DNA from 3 places in the Macrococcus brunensis genome. Region 2 is predicted to be linked to each of the others. Evidence: riboswitches for the same ligand, from Rfam matches in the RefSeq annotation. Region 2 holds a riboswitch; each other region holds the start of a gene.
What was found. A riboswitch is a leader RNA that binds a small molecule or an ion and turns the genes downstream of it on or off. The one in region 2 is predicted to bind thiamine pyrophosphate.
Positions count from the first base shown of each region.

Region 1: it holds a riboswitch for thiamine pyrophosphate, as region 2 does, so the genes downstream of both, MGG13_RS05375 (ABC transporter substrate-binding protein) here and MGG13_RS00535 (thiamine phosphate synthase) in region 2, are expected to answer to the same signal.
Region 3: it holds a riboswitch for thiamine pyrophosphate, as region 2 does, so the genes downstream of both, tenA (thiaminase II) here and MGG13_RS00535 (thiamine phosphate synthase) in region 2, are expected to answer to the same signal.

Region 1 covers NZ_CP092179.1:1,044,711-1,048,937, reverse strand. Annotated here, with positions in the region: gene MGG13_RS05390 (ABC transporter ATP-binding protein) at 1-700, opposite strand, end outside; gene MGG13_RS05385 (ABC transporter permease) at 693-1,433, opposite strand; gene MGG13_RS05380 (thiamine-binding protein) at 1,430-1,717, opposite strand; gene MGG13_RS05375 (ABC transporter substrate-binding protein) at 1,717-2,718, opposite strand; TPP riboswitch at 2,755-2,854, opposite strand; gene MGG13_RS05370 (2-oxoacid:ferredoxin oxidoreductase subunit beta) at 2,859-3,722, opposite strand; gene MGG13_RS05365 (2-oxoacid:acceptor oxidoreductase subunit alpha) at 3,722-4,227, opposite strand, start outside.
Region 2 covers NZ_CP092179.1:105,335-109,561, forward strand. Annotated here, with positions in the region: gene MGG13_RS00530 (NAD(P)/FAD-dependent oxidoreductase) at 1-1,021, opposite strand, end outside; gene MGG13_RS00535 (thiamine phosphate synthase) at 1,015-1,548, opposite strand; TPP riboswitch at 1,599-1,701, opposite strand; gene MGG13_RS00540 (hypothetical protein) at 1,808-2,344, shown strand; gene MGG13_RS00545 (sulfite exporter TauE/SafE family protein) at 2,494-3,258, opposite strand; gene MGG13_RS00550 (rhodanese-like domain-containing protein) at 3,255-3,545, opposite strand; gene MGG13_RS00555 (metal-sensitive transcriptional regulator) at 3,551-3,811, opposite strand; gene MGG13_RS00560 (FAD-dependent oxidoreductase) at 3,964-4,227, shown strand, end outside.
Region 3 covers NZ_CP092179.1:1,859,918-1,864,144, reverse strand. Annotated here, with positions in the region: gene MGG13_RS09870 (single-stranded DNA-binding protein) at 1-32, shown strand, start outside; gene MGG13_RS09865 (LysM peptidoglycan-binding domain-containing protein) at 222-581, shown strand; gene MGG13_RS09860 (transglycosylase family protein) at 754-1,584, shown strand; TPP riboswitch at 1,666-1,761, shown strand; gene tenA (thiaminase II) at 1,811-2,476, shown strand; gene thiD (bifunctional hydroxymethylpyrimidine kinase/phosphomethylpyrimidine kinase) at 2,469-3,287, shown strand; gene thiM (hydroxyethylthiazole kinase) at 3,259-4,044, shown strand; gene thiE (thiamine phosphate synthase) at 4,045-4,227, shown strand, end outside.

The DNA of each region.
Region 1 (4,227 bases), 940 kb from region 2:
ATCTCAGCATTTCTAGCAACTGTGTTTTCAGCGACACTATTTCCTGTTCTCTCATATGACGTACATCAATGACATGATGGATACTTGCAGGCTTACCCTCCAGCACCACAATCCGGTCAGAAAGTTTGATTGCTTCTTCTATACTATGTGTAATCATGAGCACGGTCCGTTTTTCTACTGCCAGTATTTCTTTCAGCCATGCCTGCATGTCGTAACGTGTGATTTCATCCAGCGCAGAAAAAGGTTCATCCAGTAGCATCAATTCGCCTGGTGTATTGAGTGCGCGCAGAAACGAAACACGCTGCTTCATACCACCGCTTAAACTATCCGGATAATGTTCTCGGATTTCGTCAAAGCCGCTTCGTTCTAATAGTTCATCCAGTCGTCCAGCTGTATCTCCTTTGATTTCACTGCCAAGTGCGATATTATCGGCTACTGTCCGCCAAGGCATAAGAGACGGTGTCTGAGGCATGTAGGCAACATGACCAGTACGACCCACAACACTTCGACCTTCTAAAATTACTTCCCCTGTATCCGGCACTAATAGTCCGCCAATAATATTGAATATCGTCGATTTACCACTGCCGGAAGGCCCTAAAATGGTGACAAACTCACCTTCCTGAACTTCCAGATTCACTTGAGATAAGACTTGGTTAGTGCCAAACATATGACTGATATCCTTCAGAATAAGCTTAGTCATGTTTCCACCTCACTGTCAGCTTCTCTAAGAACCTGATCACGCCGAATATGATAAGCGCAAATATAACAATCCAGCCTATCGCAACAAAGACCCGGTCAACCTGAAAGGCACGCTGCGCGATAATCATATATTTGCCGAGGCCTTTATCACTGCCCAGCCACTCTGAAATAATGGCCCCCATAACGGAATAGGTACCCGCAATCTTGAGGCCATTAAACAAAAATGGCATACTACCAGGCCATTCCAGTTTTCTGAAAATCTGCATACGGCTCGCACCTGAAATCAGCATATACTTCTTCAGATCTTTATCGACCGATTTGAATCCTTCAAGAAGACTGACCGTCACTGGAAAGAAACAGACGAGTGTAATGACGATAAGTTTTGGCAGAAGGCCAAAACCAAACCAGATGACGAGAAGCGGTGCTATAACAATGACCGGTACATTCTGACTGACCACAAGCAGCGGATAGATGAACGGCTCAAGCGCAGGCACAAGATGCAGAATGACAGCCATCATGACGCCAAACACAATCGACATCCCTAAACCCTCCAGCACAAGAAGTACAGTCGGTATAAGATCATCTTTATAATCCGGAAAAGCTGTAACAAATGCTGATGCAATAGCGCTCGGTGCTGGTAGTGTATAACTGTCTACATTGAGTAGTCGTACGAGCACTTCCCATAGTGCCAGCAGCACCACAATAAAAAGAGTAAACTTTAAATAGTATTTCATCTGTATTTTTTGACGAGTTCAGCCATCGATGCAACTTCAGCATGATAAAACTTGACTTGAGAGATGACACTGACAATACCTTCAGCCATCATCTTGTTGTTCATCTCTTCAATGAGCTGCAGGAGTTCCGGCATATTCCCTTCTATTGTTGTATCAAGCGGATTCACGACATAAGGCAGACCACTCGCCTGAATGACTTCAATGGCCTTATCGACATAAGGAATCACATCTTCACCGTTCGGTGTCTTCGGTATAATCTGGATGCTCATCAATGTATTAGCCATTAGTTCCCCTCCACAAATTCATTGGTAAATGCTTCTTCAGCATTGAAATCTTTTTTAATGATTTTATTCTCTTTCATAAACTGTGCAAAGTTCTCCCAGACTTTCTTATCCTGTACGCCCCACTCTTTTGCATCGTCCTGATACTTATCTTTCAAGTATTCCTGACTCTTATAAACCAGTTCTTTACTCTCTTTTAATTCAGGTGCTTCTTTAAGTAAAATATCAGCGCTTGCTTTTGGGTCTTTAATCGCAAACTCGTAGCCTTCCTGAACAGACGCCATAAAGGCATCGACTGTTTCCTTATCAGACTGGATATATTTTTCATTTGCAATGATGACCGGCGTATAGTAATCGAGGTTTTTGTCGTAATCTGTTAAATACTGCATGTTGACTTTTTCGCCGCGTGTCTCTGCTTCAATACCGGTCCAGGCATAGTAAACCCAGGCAAAATCGATATTTTTCTTAGAGGCTGTGAAGAAATCGGTATTACCCATATTGACGACTTTGACGTCTTTAACATCTGCTCCGTCTTTTTTCATAACGGCATCAATAATCGGTTTCTCAATCGGCGCACCCCAGCCGCCATAAGTCTTACCGGCATAGTCTTTAGGTGATTTAATATTTTTAGAGGCAAGACTCATAAACCCGCTCGTATTGTGCTGAATAATCGCTCCGATTGATTTGACCGGCACGCCTTCCGTACGTTCCTGAGTAACTTGTTCCTGCGCGCTGATACCAAACTGAACTTTGTTGGCAGCAACGAGCTGGTCTGCTGTCACGTCTCCAGGTGTTTTAATCGTTACGTCAAGACCATGTTCTTTAAAATAGCCTTTGTCTTTAGCCACGTAAATACCCGTGTGATTCGTGTTAGGTGTCCAGTCAAGCATCAGTGTTACTTTTTTCAGTTCTTTTGAATCTTTCTTTTCTTCTTTCTTCTCGCCTTGATCACTGCAGCCTGCTAATAAAATCAGACAGCTTGCGCCTACTAATAATTTCTTCATCAGTTTTCCTCCATTAAAAAAACACAACCTGCTGAGGTTGTGTTTGAGACACTTCCCTCCGTCAGCATTATCTGACCAGGTTAAAAGGGTTTAGGATAAAATCCAGTCTCAGCACGAAGCTCCCCTAGTGTTTTTATGATTTATTTAAATTGTAACATAAGATCATTGAATTCGAGCTGTGTAATTTTCATCTCTGTCTGAGATAAATTCGGGCTATAGCCGTCGATCTGTTCTGCGTAGCTTGGTGTCTCTGTATCCTGATAGACAATACCTGTCACGAGGCCGTCATGCTCCATTACGGTTGATAACGCCTGAGATTTATTAGTAGGGTCGTAACCTTCAATGTCAGCGATTTTAGTCAGGTTTTCCTTGAACCAGTCGTACGTATTAATTTTGTTATAAGTGACACATGGTGAGAAAACATTGATAAAAGAGAATCCTTTATGCTGAATACCCGCTTCAATAATCGCCGTCAGTTCTTTAATATCTGATGAGAAACTTTGTGCGATAAATGTTGCACCACTTGTGATTGCCAGTTCAAGAGGCGATACATTCTTTTCAATAGAGCCTTTAGGTGTCGTCTTCGTCACAAAACCGTGCGCTGAACTCGGTGAAGTCTGTCCTTTTGTCAGTCCATAAATCTGGTTATCCATGACAATGTAAGTTAAGTCAATGTTACGGCGCAACGCATGAATCGTATGACCCATACCAATCGCGAAACCATCTCCGTCACCACCAGAAGCGATGACTGTCAGTTCCTGGTTGGCCATCTTCACACCTTGAGCAAGCGGTAATGCACGTCCATGGATGCTGTGGAAGCCGTATGAATTGATATATCCTGATAAACGGCCTGAGCAGCCGATACCGGTAATAACAGCGAGGTTCTCCGGCTCAAGGCCGACTCCTGCTGCTGCTTTTTGGATAGCGGCCTGCACAGAGAAATCTCCGCAGCCCGGACACCAGTTAGGTTTTACTGTATTTCTGAAATCTTTGAATGTTGCCATTATTTGTCGACTCCTTCATTCACCACTGTATTGATCTTATCTTCAATATCATGCGGCAGGAATGGTGTTCCGTCATATTTGACGAAACTAGTTATTTTATTCTGATGCTGTGTATTCATTCTGATGATCTGAGCAAGCTGACCTTGATAGTTGTTTTCTGCTACGATGACTTTTTTCGCTTTATCAAGCGCAGACTGTACTTCTTCTGTCGGGAACGGGTGCAGCTGTCTGATCTGCATGTGGTTGACTTTAAGATCTGTACGCATCATTGCTTCTTCAATCGCACCATGAGTAGAAATAAAACCAATAACAAGGATATCAGCGTCGTCGTGACCCCCGCTTTCTACAACAGGCTGTTCAATTTTCAGCGCTTCAATTTTACGCATACGTTTTTCCATCTGTTTAATACGGTTAACAGGTGATTCAGATGGCTTTCCATCTTCAGCGTGCTCAACACCTGTTACGTGATGGATGCCGTTTTTCGTTCCAGGCAATGTACGTGGAG
Region 2 (4,227 bases):
TAATAGCGGACAGCAGTATACCGTTACGGTAATGACCGGTCGCTACATATAAGCCTTCAGAACACTCATCCAAGTAGAGCTGATGGTTCCGTGTAAAGGGGCGCACACCGCTATAAGTCCGTATAATTTCACCTGCTGCTAAAGACGGTAGCATTTTCTGACTTTCTTCCAGCAGCCAGGCGATGCCGCTGTCTGAGACGTAGTTCTCCCGGTCAGGCTGACTGGTCGCACCAATAAGATAATGATGATTGGCCTTAGGCACGATATAGCAGCCATTTGTGCCAAACAGGGAAGGCCGTAAATGCAGAGTAGGATGATACATGTAACAGACTTCTCCGCGCATCCCTGTCACTGGAAGATGAATATTCAGCATGCGGAGTAAATCCTGTGACCAGGCGCCTGCTGCGATCAGTAGTTTAGCGCTCTGCAACTGCTGCTGATGAATAGAAACTGTGTAATCGTCAGACTTCCGGATATTCAGTACTTCATCATGATAAAAATCGACATGACTGAGCGTGGCTTTTAAAGCCCGTGTATAGCGCGCAGCATCTATCTGCCCGTCGTCCGGAATGTAAATACCAGATGTACCCGTAATACCTGGGTGCAGTTGCGTCAATTCCTTTGTATTTAACTGTCTGATATTGCTGTCTGTCTGAGAGAGAAAATGGAACTGTCGCTCAAATAGCGGCTGATCTTCCATACAGCTTAAGTATTTAATTAGACCATGCTGTTTGAGATGGATCTGATGACCGGTCTCTGCCTCAAGCTGACTGATCACTTCAGGCATCATTGCGCGACCTGCCATCGATAGACGATAGAGCGCATTGTCCTCGTAAAATTCATTCTGAGCACCGAGCATGCCGCCCGCTGCATAGGAGGCGCGCCTGCCCGGCTCATTACGGTCGATTACAGCAATAGATAGGTCTCGCGGCAGGTTTCTGGCGATAGATAATCCGATAACACCTGCGCCCACGATGATTAAATCATATTTCTTGATAACATCACCTTCATTCGTCAGCATTCAAATAACCGGATGCCTGCATACCCGACAAACTCCGCTGGCAGCTGTGGTAGTGTTTCGGCCGTAATACCACCCAGCGCTATCAGCGGCAGTCCTGTTGCGAGTGCTTCTTTTATTTCAAGTGGTGTGCGGGGAACTTGAGCAGGTTTTGACGGCGTAGGAAAGAGATGACTGTAGAGACCATAGTCCAGATGATGCCAGAGTGCTTCCTGGCATGCTGACACACTATGCACAGCCATACTGACTGATAACTGTGGCCGCTTTTCTTTCAGATTATAAGCTGTCCTATCACCTTGACGGAAGTGGATGCGTGACAGCTGGAAAAAATTGAGCAACGTCACATCACTATGGACAATCAGCTTCTTTTTGTCGAAACCTGCCTGCAGTAAAGACTGGATGACAATATAAGCATCATCACTGTCACTGAGCCTTAAAATGACCCCGTCGATAAAAGGTTCAATAGTTAATAAGTGCTTGATAAGCCGTTGAGGTGGCCGCTCAGGTGTAATAGCAATTTTTAGCATCATCCATTCCTCCAAAAAAAGATCCCTGGCATAAAATGCACAGGGACCTTGAAGTCTCACATATTATGCTTCCCTACGTTGGTGTTAACCATATCAGGTTCAAAGAGTTGGACATCTGTCCTCTCAGCTCTCAATAGAGCACCTCCAGCAGTTTATTCAGTTATGACTTTAGAGTAGCACTTATTAAATTTAAGTGCAATGCATGTTGTTTCATGTGGATGCGACGGTGGAAGAGTATAATGAAGTTAAAGGAGGAGAACCTATGTTATTACTACAGTTTCTGCAGAGTGAGCTGACCATTGATATCGGTCTTTTTGAAAATGAAGATCAGATTAAAGAGTGGCTTCATTTACTGCCCGTTTACGTTGAAGATGGTGTCTATTTTTTAGATGGCGATAAGCTGAATGATTACAGTGAAATCAAGTTTATGAACAGTCGTTATCCGCTGACAAGCTTCAGTTTTGATAACAGTGAATCCATCTTGGTCACTTGGACTGAAATCCCTGTTATTCCGCTGTCAGAAGGACTCATCCCAGGCGCTACAAAAGTAGATGCTTATTCAATTGACAATGAAGATGTCAAAGATTATATTACAAGCCGCGAGGAAGCGGTTGATGCAGTTATGGAGTATTATCATAAGCAGAATAAACAGATTGACCGAGCAGGACATGCATCAGAAGATGGTGAATATCTAATGCTGGATGGTAAGTTCCTCGCGCACTTAGATCCGATATTTGTCGACCAGTGGAAAAAACGCGAGTCGCTTGAATTATTTATTCAGACATTCGAAGAAGAATAAGAAAATGCCAATCGGATGATTGGCATTTTTTAGTTGATTCTATTATCACAAGTGCCTGTTTTAATGACTTGCAGTCCGTCATATAAAGATCACATATAATGCGGTGTAGACACCTGTACTTCTTCATGTATACTCAACGTCCACGACCATTATCTCTCTAAAATCTGGAATAGCATTTTAATGGCAGCAGCTGCAATCAGAGCTGCAAGTATATAGCGCAGCACCAACTGATTTGTTTTTTTAGAGATCCGTGTGCCGACAGGTGCCATGATTAGGCTGGTGATGACAAGGGGAATCATCAAGACGAAATCCACGTCTCCTGTTACTGCTTTAATCAGAAAAGTGCCGATAGAAGAGATAAAGGCAATAATAATACTGCTTGCGACCACACTTCTAAAAGGTGCACGGAATAAAGCGAGCAGCACGGGCACAATAATAAAAGCACCACCAGCACCCACGATGCCCGACAGAAAACCGATTAAAGCAGCCGTAACGAATAACAACACTGGATTGAACTGTGTTGTTGTCTGTTCGGGTCTTACTTTGACAAACATGAGAATAACAGCGAGTATAGCGAGACCCGTATAGACGATATTGATAATACTTTCATCAAAAAGAGAAGCACTGTACGCACCGCCTATACTGCCGAGTAGAATCCCTATTCCCATCGGCACAATCAGCTGACGCCTCGCATCCGGATTACTGCGCTGGCTGATACTGCCGCTCAGCGTGCTGAAGAATACCTGTGCTGCTGTCAGACCGCTGGCAAGATGCGGCGTGATCGTATCGATACCGAAGAAGGGCGGAATAAAGAGCAGCATCGGAAAGATAATGATAGCCCCGCCAATACCGACCAGCCCGGACACAAACGCGCCGATAGCACCGATGAAGAGCAGCAGGATGAAAAGCATCATCGTCTATTCCACTCAATCATTCCGCCTTGAACATTCGTTGTGTTCATTCCTGCTTCACTTAAATACTGACAAGCCATCCCTCTTCGGTTGCCTGAACGGCAGATAATGACGTAATCATCTGTCTCATTGAACTCGGATGTTCTCGCTTCAAGTTCTGATAACGGAATATTGAGCGCTTCGTCAATCCCATCTACTGAAAATTCATCTCGTTCACGGACATCAATCAGCTTGATATCTGCCTGCTGCATGAGCAACTGTTCTAAACTTTTAACTGTGATTGTTTTCATATGCTCTACCTGCTTTTGATCAACAGATTGACAGCTTCTTTAACGAGCTCATCTGTATCTTCATTATTTTTAACATTCTCTTTGACACATTCCGCTAAGTTCTCGCTGACGATCACACCAATCAGTCTTTCGATGCCGCTACGGGAAGCACTCAGCTGCGTCACCACTTCTCTGCAGTCTTTTTCTTCTTCCATCATTTTTAAGACCCCGTTCAACTGACCTTGCAGACGTTTTAAACGGTTAATAGTATTTTTATCGTATTTCATATCATCCCTGCTTTCTAATTTTTTCAGTGTTTTTACTATATACCCCCTGCGGTATCAATGTCAATTAAAAAATACCTTGTGGGGTATTTGACAAATCATTTAAATCGTAATATGATACCCCCATAGGTATTAATGAACAGGAGGAAAACACGATGAGACGTATTGTTATTGTAGGAGGGGTTGCAGGTGGCGCATCTGCAGCAGCCCGTTTAAGAAGGCTGAATGAAGAAGACCACATCACTTTAATAGAAAGAGGACCGCATGTATCTTTTGCGAACTGCGGTTTACCCTATTATATCGGTGATGAAATAACAGATAGAAGTAAATTACTGATACAGACGCCTGAACTGATGCATGAGCGAATGAATATCAACGTCCGTATTAATACGGAAGCACTGAAAATCAATAGAGCAGAA
Region 3 (4,227 bases), 370 kb from region 2:
ACGAAACAAAGGAAGCAGCTGTACTCTCATAAGACATCCTTCTTACTCACACCCCACTCGCCCTTTCAAACGTGCTGTCTGGAAGGGTTTTTTATTTTGATATCATTTTGTAATGCTAACGTAATTTAAAGAGCCGACTTATCATTTTTCTGTAACCATAGAAATCATAAAGCGTGCTAAAGTAATATCAAGATTAAACAAAGACGGGAGACAACACAGAAATGAATAGATTATCAGTCATTGTCGGTGCTGTCATTTTGTCTGGCATTGTAGCAACAACGAATGCTGAAGCAAAAATGCAAAATTTGCAGATGGATGAATCGGTTTGGTCAATTACAGATAAATATGATAGAACGATTGAGAACATAGAAAAAATCAACGCGGTTGATACCACTCTAATTACACCTAATCCGAAAGTAGAAGTCCTTGTAAATGGAAAATACAAAGTGATTAAGGGCGATACAATACCAGAAATAGCCGACAAGTGTGATGTATCAGTTAAACAGATCCATCATTTAAATCATATAACAGAAGAACAAAAGTTGACTGAAGGTCGCACACTTCAAGTGAATGAGAACTGAAATTAACCCTCTGAGTTAATTTCTTTTTTTATAAAAAGAATCCAATCATAACTTTTTGTAACGATAGCGTAATATTACGCTTTTATTTTATATATATCTGTAACCTATGAAATATTTTATTCTGATATATTGTTATTAATGAAAAAAGACCATCCCTAGGAGGAAAACATTTATGAAAAAAGTATTGGCGGCATCGACTGCAGTAGCGGTAGCAGGATCTTTCGTAGCAACAGCAAATGCAGCAGAGTACACAGTTAAATCTGGAGATACACTTTGGGCGATTTCACAGCAATATGGTACTTCAGTTGCAAATCTTAAAGCTGAAAATGGTTTAACTTCTAATCTGATCTTACCGAAACAAGTTTTAAAAATTAATGAAAAAGCTGTTAAAGCGGAAAATCATGATACAACAGTCTATCATATCGTTGCAGGCGATACTTTAGGGAAAATCGCTGCTCAGTTCAATGTAACAGTAGCAGATCTTAAAGCCTGGAATAACTTATCATCTGATTTAATCATTGCAGGTAAAACTCTAGTAGTGGGTGGTCAACAAGCAGCACCAGTAAAAACATACCAGGCGCCAGTACAGCAGGCGGCACCAGTAAAAACATATCAGGCACCAGCACAGCAGGCGGCACCAGTAAAAACATACCAGGCGCCAGTACAGCAGGCAGCACCAGTGAAAACATATCAGGCACCAGCTCAACAAGCTCCAGCATATCAAGCGCCTAAAGCAGCGACAACTCAAACTTCAGCTGCTTCATACGCTACAAATTCAAGCGTAGATGCTCATTTAAAATTAATTATGCAACGTGAATCAGGCGGTAACCCACGTGCGGTCAACCCAGCTGGTTACTACGGTTTATTCCAGTTTTCACCAACAACTTGGGCTGCTGTCGGCGGCACAGGTAACCCGGCTAATGCTTCTGTTGAAGAACAATGGAAACGTGCTCGCATCCTTTATACACAATACGGTGCACAGCACTGGAGCACAGCTTACTAATCATTCAAGACTATCTGCGGATAGTCTTTTTTTATTTGCATTCAAACCTTGAGTTCTATATGCTTAACATAACAATATATCTATTACTGCTAGGGGTGCCTGATGGCTGAGATGACGATGTCAAACCCTTTACCTGATCTAGATAATGCTAGCGTAGGAAAGCGGTCGTGCTTAAAGACCTTTTTCTGCAGAAATAGGTCTTTTTTATTTTGAAGGAGGAATCACTATGTTTACAGATGAACTACAACAGGAAGCGGCGCCTATTATTGATGCCATTTATCATGATCCTTTTATTAAAGGTATCATCAACGGGGATATTTCGAAGGATGCGATTCGTCATTATTTGAAAGCAGATCACCTCTATTTAAATGAATTTGCTAAAATCTATAGTCTCTTAATTGCGAAATTAGATGATAAAGAAGATATACGTTTTCTGCTCGAGCAGATTGACTTTGTCGTCAACGGCGAAGTGACTGCCCATTATACGATGGCAGATTATGTCGGGGAGGACTATGCATCGATTATCGAAGGCGGCGAGTGGTATCCGGCGAGCGATCACTATATCAAACATATGTACTACAATGCTTTTAAATATGATGATGCAAGTTTCACCATCTGTGCGATGGCCCCTTGTCCTTATGTTTACCAACAGCTGGCTTTAAAAATAAAAGAAAATCATGATTTAATAGGTAATCCTTTAAAAGACTGGGTGGATTTCTATGCGGTGAATATGGATGAGTTGATGGGTCATCTGAACCGCTGGGTCAATCGTTTTGCTGAAACAACGACCGAGCAGAATAAAGCTATTTTAAGACGTAATTTCCTTGAAAGCTGTGTTCACGAAAGAAGATTTTTCGCGATGTCATATCATCAGGAGAAATGGAATGTTTAAAACAGCACTCTCTATTGCAGGAACAGATCCGACTGGCGGCGCCGGTACAATTGTTGATGTTAAAGTCTTTCAGTCAAGAGGTGTTTACGGGATGAGCGCCATTACCAGTATCGTCGCTCAGAATACGCGCGGCGTACAGCAGGTCTTTGACCAGCCGGTGCATGTTCTGGAAGCTCAGCTTGAGAGCATCTATAGTGATATTGTGCCGGACGCTGTTAAAACAGGCATGCTTGCATCAAGTGAAGTCATGGATGTCGTAAGACCTTATATCGAGAAGCACCGTATTCCTTATGTCATTGATCCGGTCATGGTTGCAAAAAGCGGTGACGATCTGCTGGATGATGCAGGAAAGAACGCGGTACGCTATAAACTGCTGGATCTCGCAACAGTAGCTACACCAAACTTGCCGGAACTGGAACGTATTTTGAATATGAAGGTCGAAACGAGAAGTGATATCGACCGCGCCGGTCACATCTTTCTGAATGAAATCGGTAGTCAGTCTGTCATCGTAAAAGGGGGACATATGGAGGGCGATGCCATTGATTATCTTTTTACCAAAAAGGGTGTCACTGAGCTGCCAGCCAAAAGAATCGCGACTCATCATACACACGGCACGGGCTGCACGTTCAGCGCTGTCATTACAGCGGAACTTGCGAAAGGCCGCTCTATAGAAGACAGTGTCAGAACGGCTAAAGCCTATATCACGAGCGCGATTCTTAACAACCCGGGACTCGGCCACGGTAATGGACCGGTCAATCATTTCAGCTATCAGGAGGAAGAATATGAGACTCAATCAAATCAGACAAAATAATCCCCTTATCATCTGCCTGACGAATGATGTCGTCAAGAACTTCACTGCTAATGGTCTACTGGCGCTTGGTGCGAGTCCGGCTATGGCGACGGAAGTCGAAGAGCTGGAAGATTTTATTAAGCATGCAGGGGCAGTCCTTATCAATATCGGCTCACTGACTAAAGAAAGTATGCCTTCCATGGAAAAAGCGGCAGAAGCAGCAAATAAGTTTGGCGTTCCAGTCGTTCTGGATCCAGTTGCCTGCAGCGCGACAGCATTTAGAAAAAATTTCTGTCTGAAACTTATCGAGAACTATGATATCAGTGTCATCCGAGGCAATGCGTCAGAGCTAAAAGGGCTGATTGAAGAGGCGACAATGAAAGGGACGGATAGTGACTTATCACTTGATACAGTCGCAATCGCACAGGTAGCAGGTGGGCAGCTGGAGACTGCGGTAATCGTGACAGGCGCGCAGGATGCTGTTTATGCACAGGGCAAGGTGAAAAAGCTGTCGAACGGCACGGAGATGCTGACTAAAGTCACGGGCGGAGGATGTTTATTAGGGGCAATTGTATCCGCTTTTATATATAATGAGGTTGAACCGACATTAGATGATTTAGTCGAAGCTGTCTCTTATTACAATGTTGCAGCTGAGCGTGCTGAATCACTTGATAATGGCACTTTGCCGGGCCATTTTCAGATCAATCTGCTGGATATGTTGAACAGCATAGATGAAAATGACGTAGCAGAGAATATGCGAGTGGAAGAAGTGAGCTAATTGGAATTTAAGCGTGAGATGTTACAACTATATTTTATTTGCGGTACCAATAATACTGAAGATATTGAAACGGTTCTTGAAGAAGCCTTAAAAGCAGGCATCACTTTGTTTCAATTCAGAGAAAAAGGGACAGGCGCATTAGCTGGGGAAGAAAAAAAACAGATGGCACTCAAATTAAAAGCG